4 regions of the [Pantoea] beijingensis genome follow, and region 4 is predicted to be linked to each of the others. Evidence: predicted binding sites of a transcription regulator. Region 4 holds the regulator's gene; each other region holds the start of a gene.
The links. The regulator LexA, encoded in region 4, represses DNA repair genes until DNA is damaged. The targets are predictions, from matches to a motif close to TNCTGTATGTACATACAGNA.
Positions count from the first base shown of each region.

Region 1 (3,128 bases), 2.0 Mb from region 4:
GCCGGGCAGTTGAATGCGGCGCTGGGTAAGATCAGCGAAAGCCAGGATGTTGCTCGCACGCAGGCCCAGAACTTTGAGTTGGGCAAGCCGGGAGTCGCCCTGAATGACGTGATGGTAAATATGCAGAAATCGGCAGTTTCAATGCAGCTAGGTATCCAGGTCCGCAATAAACTGGTTGCGGCGTATCAGGAAATGATGAATATGCAGGTTTGAATCTGTAACTTGCCGACCTCACTATTTTGGCGCAACGTGTGTGGGCCAGTCACCTTGCCCATTAGCGCATTGACGCCTGACATTTTTTCTTAAGTTCCTGCATGGCGGCAGGCGGCATAGGTGCGGTCATCATGCCGTGGTAATTCCAGCATTCTCGAGTTTCATGCTGGAATACTGTCGGCTCAACAGGTGTTTTTGAGCAACCCGTTACCGTAAGCGCAAGCAGACCCAGTGCGGTGTATCGCCATTCCATGTCATTTCTCCCTTTTAGTAAACGTATCATAGCGTAAAAACCGACGGTAGGTGACCTTTGTTAATTAAAGGAGTAAATGGTGCATGATCCCCAAAAACCCAAATCCAAATCGTTCAATAATAGAAATAAATAGCTTTAATTGACGATAATGCTTGCTTAAAAAAGTGATGCGTGTGTAAATAGCGACTCGGTTTGTGGTACAGACCTATTTATGCCAAGCGGTTTTATTAAAGCAGTTCTCAGTTCGAGCGTTATCTTAGATATCTCTTTTCCTGAATCTTCTTATTACCTTGCTCATAAGTATTATCTGCAAAGCAATCCTGTCCGCCTGGTTATCAGGCCAACGAAATTCAGAGGAAAGTATTATGTCTAATAAAATGACTGGTTTAGTAAAATGGTTTAACGCTGAGAAAGGTTTTGGCTTTATTTCTCCTACCGATGGTAGCAAAGATGTATTCGTACATTTTTCTGCAATCCAGGGTGATAACTTCAAAACGCTGGACGAAGGTCAGAGCGTAGAGTTCTCTGTTGAGAACGGCGCTAAAGGTCCTTCAGCGACCAACGTTGTTGCACGCTAAGACGCAACATAGCAGGGTGCTTACGATAGCGAAGAGGGTATATTACCCGAGCAGTTAAGCCCCTGTGAGAAAAACCCGCCTCGTGCGGGTTTTTTTACGTCCGTAGTTCACGCAGTGCCAGCATCCAGTCATTTTCGCCATCATATATTATGATGTGCTTTTCGCTGTCTTACTTTGGCTTGCCGTAAAATACGCGCCACAATGAGAACATATCATCGTGTGGTCTTTGCTGATTTTTGATGATAATTGCTTATCCGTTAAGGCGCAGGATGGGCATTTTATTGATTTAGTTCGCGTTCTGAAAAACCGTAAGCTATCGAGATTCAGCATTGTAGTCATCTAATGGATGGTTTAGCAGCCAGCTTACGCGCTAATTGTGACAAAAGATCTTCATACCCCACGATCGTCATATCCTTCATACGCCATCCCCGCGCTATATTATCCGGTCCTTCCATGGACCTGGCCTTGTCGCCATCGAACGGCATCCGGCGCGGCATTGATATCGAACGTTAACGGTTATCGATATCCCGGTACGGTGCGTTTAATCTGCCACCAACCACATGTCTGCTTCTTCAAACATTTCTTCAATAATACGTGCCATAATCGCCTTATCGCTTTTACTGGCATCGGTTTCGATCGCGTTGCGCTGCATCGGTTTGACTTTTACCTGCGCCTCCGGAAAAGCACGATGAATGCGTTTTTCTAACTCTTCATGGATAATTTCATTGGCATTGTTAAGTCCTGCCACGTTGCGTTTATCATAAATCAACTCGACAAACATTTTTGCAAACCTCTTTGAGCGATCACACGGTTTTTCTGTTTTGGGGGGCTAATAATACTGGATAACGATACAGTATCAATGGCTGAGCGAAGTTTTGTGATGCAATTACGTGCTTAAGGCAAAAAATACGCGCCAACTGGCACTCTGTAGACCGTGCTTGCAGGACATCCAATGCAGTTTATTGCATTTTGTGTATATACTTCCTGTCGCCTCGCCACTGATGCTGGCGGGGATCGCTAAACACGGCTGTGAAACGCAGCATGAGAGACGACTCAGGAGCCACCATGGCAGCAAAGCACCCGACGGGTAAACATTTAAAAGCAGAAGTGCTGCATGATAACAAATCCCTGCTGATCTTTGTGGTGAAGGGGACGCGTATTGAGGACATGCCATATGATGATAACGTCGATTATCCGGGCGAAATGTTAATGGCGCTACCTGAGCTTACAAGCGCTTTCGATCGTGAATTGGATGAGATGTTGAGCGAGGCGAACAGCGGCGATGTGCTGGTGTTGGTATGTCCAACGGACTCCGTCTTTACTTATGGCTATTCACGCGTTAAGACGATGATCGCCAAATAATAAGATGACAGACCGATGCCATTCGTTAGCCTCTTCAGGTGATAGCGTAGGGTAAATAAACAGGGGAAGCAGTATGAAACAGTTGGTAATCGACATTTTACTGAAGATGGCAAAAATGGATGTGGATGCCAAAGAACTTACGGCGCAGGTTGAAGCGCAATCGCTGCTGATCGCCGCGCTAATGCTTACTGCCGGAAAACAGGGCTCAAACTCTATTTCTGAAAATGTACAAAGTGCCATTATGGCGGCGTCAACGTCTTCAACTGAATTTTTGCAAACGGACGTGGATTTACTGTTGACACATGTGAATCGTTTATTAGCGGTAACACGTTATGTCGATGAAAAATCAGAGATAGAAGAGTAATTCCCACAAGGCAGTGCCTGCTGCCGCAGACACTGCCGTGAATCACGTTATTTACGGCCGATCACTTTACCCAGCACAAAGCCTACGCCAACGGCAATGGCCAGCGAAGCGAGTGGAGAACTCTTTGTTTGTTCCTTCACGCTGTCGACAAAATCATCAACTACATAACTTCCGCGGGCAAGTTGTTTGCGAACCTTACCTTTTATTTCATGCTCCGGTGAGCGGGTAGCTTTACCGAACTGCTCCTGGCCGGCACCGATAGCTTCATCAACTTTGTCTTTTGCCTGTTCAAACATATGCTCTCCTTAATGAGTGAGTCCTCTTTCGAGACATTGTTAAGCATAGACCATTGGTGCGT
Region 1 is NZ_CP071409.1:1,719,799-1,722,926, forward strand. It holds gene fliE (flagellar hook-basal body complex protein FliE) at 1-213, shown strand, start outside; gene J1C60_RS07695 (hypothetical protein) at 275-466, opposite strand; gene cspE (transcription antiterminator/RNA stability regulator CspE) at 832-1,044, shown strand; gene J1C60_RS18685 (YnfU family zinc-binding protein) at 1,192-1,383, opposite strand; gene J1C60_RS07705 (DinI-like family protein) at 1,586-1,825, opposite strand; gene J1C60_RS07710 (hypothetical protein) at 2,110-2,406, shown strand; gene iraP (anti-adapter protein IraP) at 2,480-2,770, shown strand; gene J1C60_RS07720 (CsbD family protein) at 2,818-3,066, opposite strand.
Region 1: the regulator LexA is predicted to act here: its motif matches at 1,881-1,900, upstream of J1C60_RS07705 (DinI-like family protein).

Region 2 (3,128 bases), 2.0 Mb from region 4:
TGGCTTGGGCCATCCCCCACTTTTACCGAAATGCCCTGCATGGCATTCACTACAAGGAATCCTGCCTCATCGGTTAAATCATCCCCAATAAAAACCGGTATCCGTCCGGTAAAAGGTGCTTCACGCATGAAGGCCTTAATCGCAGCACCCTTATCAATACCCTGTGGCTTCAGCTCCACCACACATTTACCCGGCTGCAGCGCCAGCTCCGGGAAACGCTCAACCATTGACTGCGCCAGTTGTAAAACCTGCGCTTCATATTGCATTGCCTGACGATAGTGCAGCGCAAAGGCCATACCCTTTATTTCCACCTGCGTCCCGGGCCAGCCCGCGATACTGTCAGCGAGAATATCACCCAACTCTTTTGTCACTGCCGCAGGCAATGCGGTGCAATGCAGTTCGCCTTTAACATCTCGGCGTTCAGCGCCGTGCACACCCGCAAGCGGTACATGCAGCGGTGATATCAGGACGTCCAGCTCTTTCACAGGACGTCCTGATACCAACGCCAGCGCACCTTGGCTCAGGGTAGATAAGGATTGCAGCATTTGACGGACATTTTCAGGGATCGAGACCTCATCAGGGCGTGGTTTAATCGCTGCTAAGGTGCCATCAACATCGAAGAAGAAGGCATAAAGACCGCCACTTAACGACGGTAAAACAGCAGATTCGTTGGTCACACTCTTCCTCCGGTCAGGATATTTTGAGCAAGCGTACAAATACCACTTGCCAGCACATGAGGAGATTTCTGATGTCCGACGTGAGGTTACCGAGGCCAGTGACAGGAAGCGTGGAACGTTTACCACGCGGGTGACTGAAAGGAATACGACAAATTGACTATTTTAGGATGTTTTCTCCTCACCCAACCTTCACTCATCGTCCGGCGTCATGCCAGATCCTGTCTTCTCATGGCGCTCTCGGGCCAAACTGCGAACAACATCACAATTAAGTATAGGCACTGTTTCGGCTTCCGCCAGTTGTGCTACAGCGTTAATTTCTATGAGGAGGGCGATTGCGACCCGATTCACTCGTCAGACACGGGATAAAATCGCCACGTTGAAAGCACCGGTTCTACCCGGTAATAGTGGCCTTTGCTGCCCCCCCCTCGGCACTTCTGCTGTCACCATGGACGTTAAATACTCTGGCAGAACAATGCCATGATGGTTTAAGGAAAGATAAAACTTGATCGTTGTCAGAAATTGATAATACTGTATATAAATACAGTTATATTGAGCCTGAATGATGATACTTTTATATCCCGCAGAACATCCAATATCCCGGGAGTTACCGCTGTATTCGGACCCGGTCGCCTGCGGATTCCCCTCCCCAGCTGCCGACTACGTCGAGCGTCGCCTTGATCTGAACGCACATCTGATCAAACATCCCAGTGCGACCTATTTCATCCGGGTCGCGGGTGATTCCATGCAGGATGCAAATATCAGCGACGGCGATCTGCTGATTGTCGATAGCGCCCTGAAACCGGAACATGGCCGTATTGTCGTCGCCGCTATTGATGGCGAATTTACGGTAAAGAAACTGCAGCTACGGCCTAACGTTCAGCTGTTGCCCATGAACCCGCGCTTTTCACCCATCGTGCTACGCAATGAAGAAGAACTGGAAATTTTCGGCGTCGTCACCTTCATTATCTATGCAGCCGCTTAGTTTTTTAAGCGATGTGGCGATCGATACAGGGCATTCTGGCCCCCTTTACTCAGCGAAAAGGCAAGTAATTATCATGACGGATAAAGAATATACGCCCCCTAAAGTCTGGACGTGGGACCCCGAAGGCAACGGCATCTGGTCCAAAATCAATCGTCCGATTGCCGGACCGACCCATGATGCCACCCTGCCTGTAGGTAAACATCCTCTGCAGCTTTATTCCATGGGTACGCCGAACGGCCAAAAAGTGACGATCCTACTTGAGGAGTTACTGGCGCTTGGCATCAGCGATGCGGAATATGATGCACATCTGATTCGCATCGGCGAAGGAGAACAGTTCTCTTCCGGGTTCGTAGACGTTAATCCTAACTCTAAGATCCCGGCGCTGTTAGACCGCTCAACCTCACCGGCAATTCGGGTATTTGAGTCCGGTGCTATCCTGCTTTACCTTGCAGAAAAATTTGGCCACTTTTTACCTAAAGACCTGGCGGGCCGAACTGAAGTCGTAAACTGGCTTTTCTGGCTGCAGGGCGCGGCACCTTATCTCGGTGGCGGTTTTGGTCATTTTTACCACTATGCGCCCGTGAAGCTCGAATATGCCATTGACCGCTTTACAATGGAAGCAAAGCGCCATCTCGATCTACTAAACCGCCAGCTTGCCAACCATCGTTACATTGCCGGTGATGAATACTCGATTGCCGATATCGCAATTTGGCCCTGGTACGGCAATTTAGCAAAGGGGCAGCAGTATGGTGCAGGTGAGTTTCTGGACGTCCTGAGTTATCCCCATTTGCAGCGCTGGACGCAAGAGATTGACCAGCGCCCCGCCGTGCAGCGTGGCCGTATCGTTAATCGCACGTGGGGTGAGCCATCAGAGCAACTTCATGAACGTCATGATGCCGCCGATTTTGAGCTACGCACTCAAGATAAACTCGGTTCCTGATGATACCCGAGGAGCCAGATCATCGCGGTTCTGGCTCCGTATCCGGCTGGGCGTAACCTTTTGCTCTGCCCTTCGTAGGTGAAAATGGAAGCCGCCCCGGAAATTTCCGTAAGAGAATGTTAAGCACTGCGGAAGCAAAATGACAAATAAAATAGCTTATAACGCCACCTTTGACGGCTGATAAATAACCATGTTCGCACTCGTTGACGTTAATTCATTCTATACCTCATGTGAGACGATATTCCGCCCCGATTTACGCGGCCGCCCCGTGGTGGTGCTGTCCAATAACGATGGATGTATTATTTCTCTCAGCCGCGAAGCCAGGCAACTTTCTCTGAACATGGGCGCTCCCTATTTCAAATTACGCGAGGAGTTACAACGTCACAATGTCGTGGTCTTCTCATCCAATTATGCGCTATATGCCGATATGTCTAACCGCGTGATGGAAACACTGGAACGTCTGGCGCCGCGTATTGATGTCTATTCTATTGATGAAGCCTTTCTCGATTTGACCGGTGTCGAGCACTGT
Region 2 is NZ_CP071409.1:1,750,422-1,753,549, reverse strand. It holds gene otsB (trehalose-phosphatase) at 1-677, opposite strand, end outside; gene umuD (translesion error-prone DNA polymerase V autoproteolytic subunit) at 1,240-1,659, shown strand; gene yghU (glutathione-dependent disulfide-bond oxidoreductase) at 1,733-2,599, shown strand; gene umuC (translesion error-prone DNA polymerase V subunit UmuC) at 2,790-3,128, shown strand, end outside.
Region 2: the regulator LexA is predicted to act here: its motif matches at 1,204-1,223, upstream of umuD (translesion error-prone DNA polymerase V autoproteolytic subunit).

Region 3 (3,128 bases), 1.5 Mb from region 4:
GCAGGCTTGATCCCGCCACTACTTTGGTCATCAGAGCCAGAACGCCATAAGGCGTCAGCTTCATAACCTGACGTACCAGTTTCATCACCCAGGATTGCAATGTGTCAATCGCGGTTAAGACGCGCTGGCCTTTCACTTCATCATCTTTCAGCAACTGTAACGCCGCCACGCCGAGGAAAGCGGCGAAAATAACGACACTGATGATTGACGTTGGTTTGGCACCTGTCAGGTCGGCAAACGGATTTTTGGGTACAAAGGAGAGTAGCAATTGTGGGACGGTCAAATCGGCGACTTTGCCGACGTAGTTGTTCTGTAGCGCAGCCAGACGCGCATTTTCCTGCGCCCCCTGCACCAGACCTTCCGCGCTCAGACCAAACAGATGTGTGACGAACACCCCAACCAGCGATGCAATCGCCGTTGTGAACAGCAGTACGCCGATGGTCAATACGCTAATCTTGCCCAGCGAAGAGGCGTTGTGCAGGCGCGCGACCGCGCTAAGGATTGAGGCGAATACCAATGGCATCACAATCATTTGCAGTAATTGCACGTAGCCATTACCGACGATATTGAACCAATTGATAGACTCTTGCAGTACCGGGGCGTCTTCGCCATAGACCAGTTGCAGCACCAGTCCAAATGCGACACCCATAACCAAACCAGCGAGGACTTTTTTAGACAAACTCCACTGGGTTTGCCCCGTTTTTGCCAAAAGTAATATCAGGGCAATAAATGCCACAATATTGAGAATGAGCGGTATGTTCATCCTTATTTCTCCATAAAACAGCCGTTCGTATTATAACTCGTCGGCTTTTAAGCTGTGTCATTACCAGCGCGGAATAAGTTTCCAGACGCGCCATGTTGGTGCATGGTAGCAGCTCGTTATGGTGCACCATTATATTCAAATAGAATTGTTTATTACTTTTTGCATTAATTAGCGTGATTAATGTTCAATATGTTTGTTTATTAATCTATCGAGATTTCCCTGTACGGTATTAATCACCTGTGTGGGCCAACCAGATGGACCAAAAGGTGTCATTCCCGGCGGGAACCAAATGGCGTAACCCACCAACGCGAGACACAATACGCGCTCCAACTGATTACTTTTTTGACTATTAAGCAAAGGAAGGCGAAAACGCCAGCGGCATGGCCAAAGTAGTGGCACGCCGGCGGGGGTTAGCATATCGGCCACAATATGACTGAGATAGCCCAGTACCAGTCCTTGCAGAGCATCTGCAGGGACTAACCAGCCGCGCGGGATATTGATCTGAAATAGGGCGAGCCCCGCGATAATTGCCAGTAAGCTATGGGTAAAGCCACGATGGCCAAAAGCGCGCGCAATGGGCTGAGATATCCATTTCAGGCGCTGGCCCAGCAAAGATTTAGGGTGATCGATATCCGGTAACAGACAGGTTAATAAAGCTGCCGGGATAACGTGCCACCAGTCGCCGTTTGCCAACTCTGGCGTCAGTTCGGCGCGTTTCGCAAATATAGCACTGGCAATGGCAAAAATAAGGTGGCCTTCGGCCGTCATGGGAGTAACCTGGCTGCAATAACTGTCAATGCATCCAGTATAGGGGATATATCCAGTAAAATGAACGAGTGACGCTGTAACAATATTTAAAAAATACCCCACCGTGAAACGCCTGGTGCAGAACCTGGCAATCTCATTGCACGTAAGCGGGAGCTGACCGAATCACTAACCGTCACGATTAATGATTCGGATGCGTCAAGGGCGGTTTACCGCGCCAGCCAGCCACCGTCTACGGCCAGGGTATAACCGCTGATGTAGTCTGATGCCGCCGAGGCGAGGAAAACAACAGCGCCCATCATATCTTCCGGTTTGCCCCAACGACCCGCGGGGATGCGGCCAAGGATCTCCTGGCTACGATCCTCATCGTTACGCAATTGCTCGGTATTATTGGTGGCCATATAACCCGGTGCGATAGCATTGACGTTAATGTTGTGGCGCGCCCACTCATTGGCCATTAAGCGCGTTAATCCCATCACTGCGCTTTTCGACGCGGTATAAGAGGGAACCCGAATGCCACCCTGAAAAGAGAGCATTGAAGCAATATTAATGATCTTACCGCCGCTGCCTTGCTTGATGAATTGACGGGCAACCGCTTGTGAAAGGAAAAATACCGTTTTACTGTTGATGTTCATCACATCGTCCCAGTCCTGTTCACTGAAATCGATGGCATCTTCACGACGAATTATTCCCGCATTGTTAACCAGGATATCGATACGACCAAAGGCCGCAATGGCGTCCTCAATGACTTGAGGAACACACTGGGTGTCGATAAGGTCAGCATCAATTCCGTAAAAGCGGCGGCCTATCGCTTCAACACGTGCCTGCGTATCATCAGGACCGGAGCGGTTAACGCCAATGATGTCACAGCCCGCTTCCGCTAAGCCGATAGCCATCCCTTGTCCGAGGCCCGTATTGCAGCCAGTGACCAGAGCTACTTTGCCTGCAAGGTTAAATGCATTCAGAATCATTCTTTACTCTCTTATTCCAACGTGTAGCCAGAGCAGAACTGGCCGAATAAAATTAGCGGATTTCGCTGACTTTTACGTGATCCATGTCGTCAAAGACCTGGTTCTCGCCGACCATTCCCCAAATGAAGGTGTAGCGCTTGGTGCCTACGCCCGAATGTATTGACCAACTGGGGGAGATGACCGCCTGCTCGTTATGCACCAGTAAATGTCGGGTTTCCTGCGGCTGGCCCATCATATGAAAAACGGCGGTTTCCTCATCCATGTCGAAATAAAAGTAAACTTCCATTCGGCGTTCATGAGTGTGGCACGGCATGGTATTCCATAAGCAGCCCTCATCCAGCTTGGTCAGCCCCATGGTGAGCTGGCAGGTTGGTAAGACATCCGGCACGATAAATTTGTTGATAGTGCGACGGTTGCTGGTGGACGGATCGCCAAGCGTCGAGGAAGAGGCCTCTTCCAGCGTGATTTTTTTATCGGGATAGCGCGTATGTGCTGGTGCGCTGTTGTAATAAAATTTGGCAGGATGGCTGGCATCAATGCTTTTAAAGATAACGGATTTTGCGCCCATACCGATATACAGCGCCTGCTCGTTATCGATTTCCCAGGTTTTACCATCGACATCAATCACG
Region 3 is NZ_CP071409.1:2,197,967-2,201,094, reverse strand. It holds gene J1C60_RS09905 (L-cystine transporter) at 1-763, opposite strand, end outside; gene J1C60_RS09900 (metal-dependent hydrolase) at 941-1,531, opposite strand; gene kduD (2-dehydro-3-deoxy-D-gluconate 5-dehydrogenase KduD) at 1,738-2,499, opposite strand; gene kduI (5-dehydro-4-deoxy-D-glucuronate isomerase) at 2,552-3,128, opposite strand, start outside.
Region 3: the regulator LexA is predicted to act here: its motif matches at 1,552-1,571, upstream of J1C60_RS09900 (metal-dependent hydrolase).

Region 4 (3,128 bases):
GGAGGAAAACGCTGTCTACTTGCTGATTACAGTTTTAATTGTAGTTCATATTATTGCAATGAGACGAAAAGGCAGATAAAAATCCCAAAATAGAAACTAAAAATAAGCACAACATCCTGAATGCATTAGCAATATTCGAACCCATCATCAACGGATGGAAAACAGCATTACGTCTATCAGCTGGGGAACCAACTCCCTTTTTTCCAATGCTGGTGCCAGATCCACCAAAGTGTTATCCCCCGAAGCATCAAAAACACCATCACCGCCAGCCACAACCCATGATTCCCAAGCCACGGCAATGTCAGCAGCGTCAGGCCATAACCCAATGCCGCAACCGCCATGCCATTACGCATATCACTACCACGCGTCGCGCCGATAAACATGCCATCCAGTAGATAGCACCAGACACCAATCAACGGTAAAACCACCTGCCAAATCAGATAGTGCCCAGCCAGCTCGCGCAACGACGGCAATGATGTCAGCATCGAAACGATCCACTCCCCGATCAGGGCGTAGACCAGTGAAAAAAAGAGGGCAACTAATCCCGCTTGCCGACAAGAGGCATGCCATACTTTGAGCAACTTACTGCCATCACGGGCACCATATGCTTCCCCTGAATAGGCCTCCACCGCATAGGCAAATCCGTCGAGAGCATAGGCGGTAAAGGTGAGGAACATCAATAAGACCGCATTCACCGCAACGGTATCGCTCCCCAAACGTGCACCCAAAATAGTCAGTGAAGCAAAACAGAGTTGTAACAGCAAAGATCGCAACATGATGTCGCGATTCAGGCGCAGCAGGCGAGAAAAATCGCCACGCCAGCTGCGGCACAGTAGCGACAGTGAAATACCTCGCAGTTTGAGCACGCGCCAAATCATCAATAACCCGACCACTAAAGCGGCATACTCGGCGATAGCCGTTGCAGCAGCAGCGCCTGCCACCCCCCACTTCAGCCCGATTACAAACCACAAATCGAGAAGAATATTGACCAGATTGCCGACCACCAACAATACCACCGGCGCACGCGCATACTGCACCCCCAGCAACCAACCCAGTATCACAAGATTCGCCAGCGTTGCCGGTGCGCTTAGCCACCTTATCGACATAAACTGATGAGCCTGGTAGAGCACTTCACCGTTACCACCCACGATACGGATCGCCAGATGACTTAAGGGCTCTTTACACAGGACAAAAAATGCCCCGGCAACCAGTGCGATGAATAAAGGTTGCATCAGCGCACGTGCCAGCGCGGGTTTATTGCCCACACCAAATGCCTGCGCGGTTAATCCTGTCGTGCTCATTCGCAGGAATAACAGCAGCATAAACAGAAAGCTGGTGGCGGTCGTACCAATAGCCACACCGCCAAGATACGCGGGGCTATCAAGATGACCAATAACGGCGGTATCAACCAGGCCCAATAATGGCACAGAGATATTTGACAGGATCATCGGTAGTGCAAGACGCCACAGATTTTTATCAGCTACGGAAAAGAGTCGCATAAGCATTCAGAACGCGAAATGCCCTTTTATTGGAGGATGCGTGAACGGATGCAACGGATACAAAAACATCCACTCAAACGCACGCCGATACCATCAGCGTGCAAGCTGCACTACTTTTATAACCAGTTACCGTTACGAATTACCCCAACAGCCAAACCTTCAATGGTCAGAGATTGCTGACGCAAGTCGACAACAATTGGTTGAAACTCACTATTCTCTGGCAAAAGCTGAACCGTATTTCCTTGTTTTTTCAATCGCTTAACGGTAACTTCATCATCAATACGCGCAACCACAATCTGTCCGTTATGCACGTCCTGCGTTTTATGCACCGCAAGTAAATCGCCGTCCATGATACCAATATCTTTCATGGACATACCGCTAACACGCAGCAGAAAATCAGCATGCGGTTTAAATAAACCAGCATCCACCTGGAAGTGGCATTCAATATGCTCCTGCGCCAAAAGCGGTTCGCCCGCGGCCACCCGACCAATGAGTGGCAGACCCGTTTCGTCTTCCATCATCAAACGAATACCGCGTGAAGCACCGGAAACAATTTCAATTACGCCTTTGCGTGCCAGCGCCTTCAGGTGTTCTTCCGCAGCATTAGGGGAACGGAAACCCAGTTGCGCAGCAATTTCCGCACGCGTAGGCGGCATACCAGTCTGATTAATGTGATCACGAATCAGATCGTAAACCTGTTGCTGCCTTGCTGTTAGTGCTTTCATTCCGCCCCCTGGTTGTTTATACAGTCGCTGTGAGTATATACAGGTATTTGTGGCTTGAAAACCTAAATGAGTCAAAAAAACAGCGATTTGTGGAATTTTGAGCAGGCTATCGTAAAAGTGGCCACAGCAACATTATCCAGACGAAGAGGGCAAGCAGAATGCTTAACAGGACCGCAGCAGAGCCCATATCCTTTGCCCGGCCGGAGAGAGGATGGAAATCACTACCAACGCGGTCAACAATCGCCTCAATGGCACTATTCAGAATCTCCACGATCACAACCAGCAGCACGGAACCAATTAATAACACGCGAGTTACGGCATCAACCTCGAGCCAGCAAGCAATCACAATCGCGATTAGCGCCGCTATCGACTCCTGTCGAAACGCGGCTTCATGCTGCCATGCTGCGCGCAATCCTTGCCAGGAATAACCCGCTGCTTTGATGATACGAGTCAAACCCGTTACGTTATTTGCCATATTAATTGAACCCTTTGAGATGTTTAACGTCAATTTGGGGATGATGCGCAAATTGCAATGCCACAGATCTTGGTGGCACTTTCTGGTATGCTTGCCGCGCTTTGCTAACAAGAGGCTTCATGTTATCTATGTCAGGTTGGCGTAATTTCTATTATAAGTTACTGAATTTACCGCTCTCATTTTTGGTGAAGAGCAAGGCTATTCCGGCCGATCCGGTAGCTGAACTGGGGCTCGATACCTCGCACCCTATTATGTATGTGTTGCCTTATGATTCAAAGGCCGATCTCCTTGCACTGCGAGCGCAGTGCCGTATCCATAATCTGCCCGATCCACTGGAACCGCTGGAGATAGATGGGACGGAATTGCCGCGTCATGTCTTTATTCATGAAGGCCCACGCGTGTTCCCCTACTTTGTACCTAATCTGGAAT
Region 4 is NZ_CP071409.1:3,731,338-3,734,465, forward strand. It holds gene dinF (MATE family efflux transporter DinF) at 177-1,499, opposite strand; gene lexA (transcriptional repressor LexA) at 1,616-2,224, opposite strand; gene J1C60_RS16910 (diacylglycerol kinase) at 2,331-2,699, opposite strand; gene plsB (glycerol-3-phosphate 1-O-acyltransferase PlsB) at 2,828-3,128, shown strand, end outside.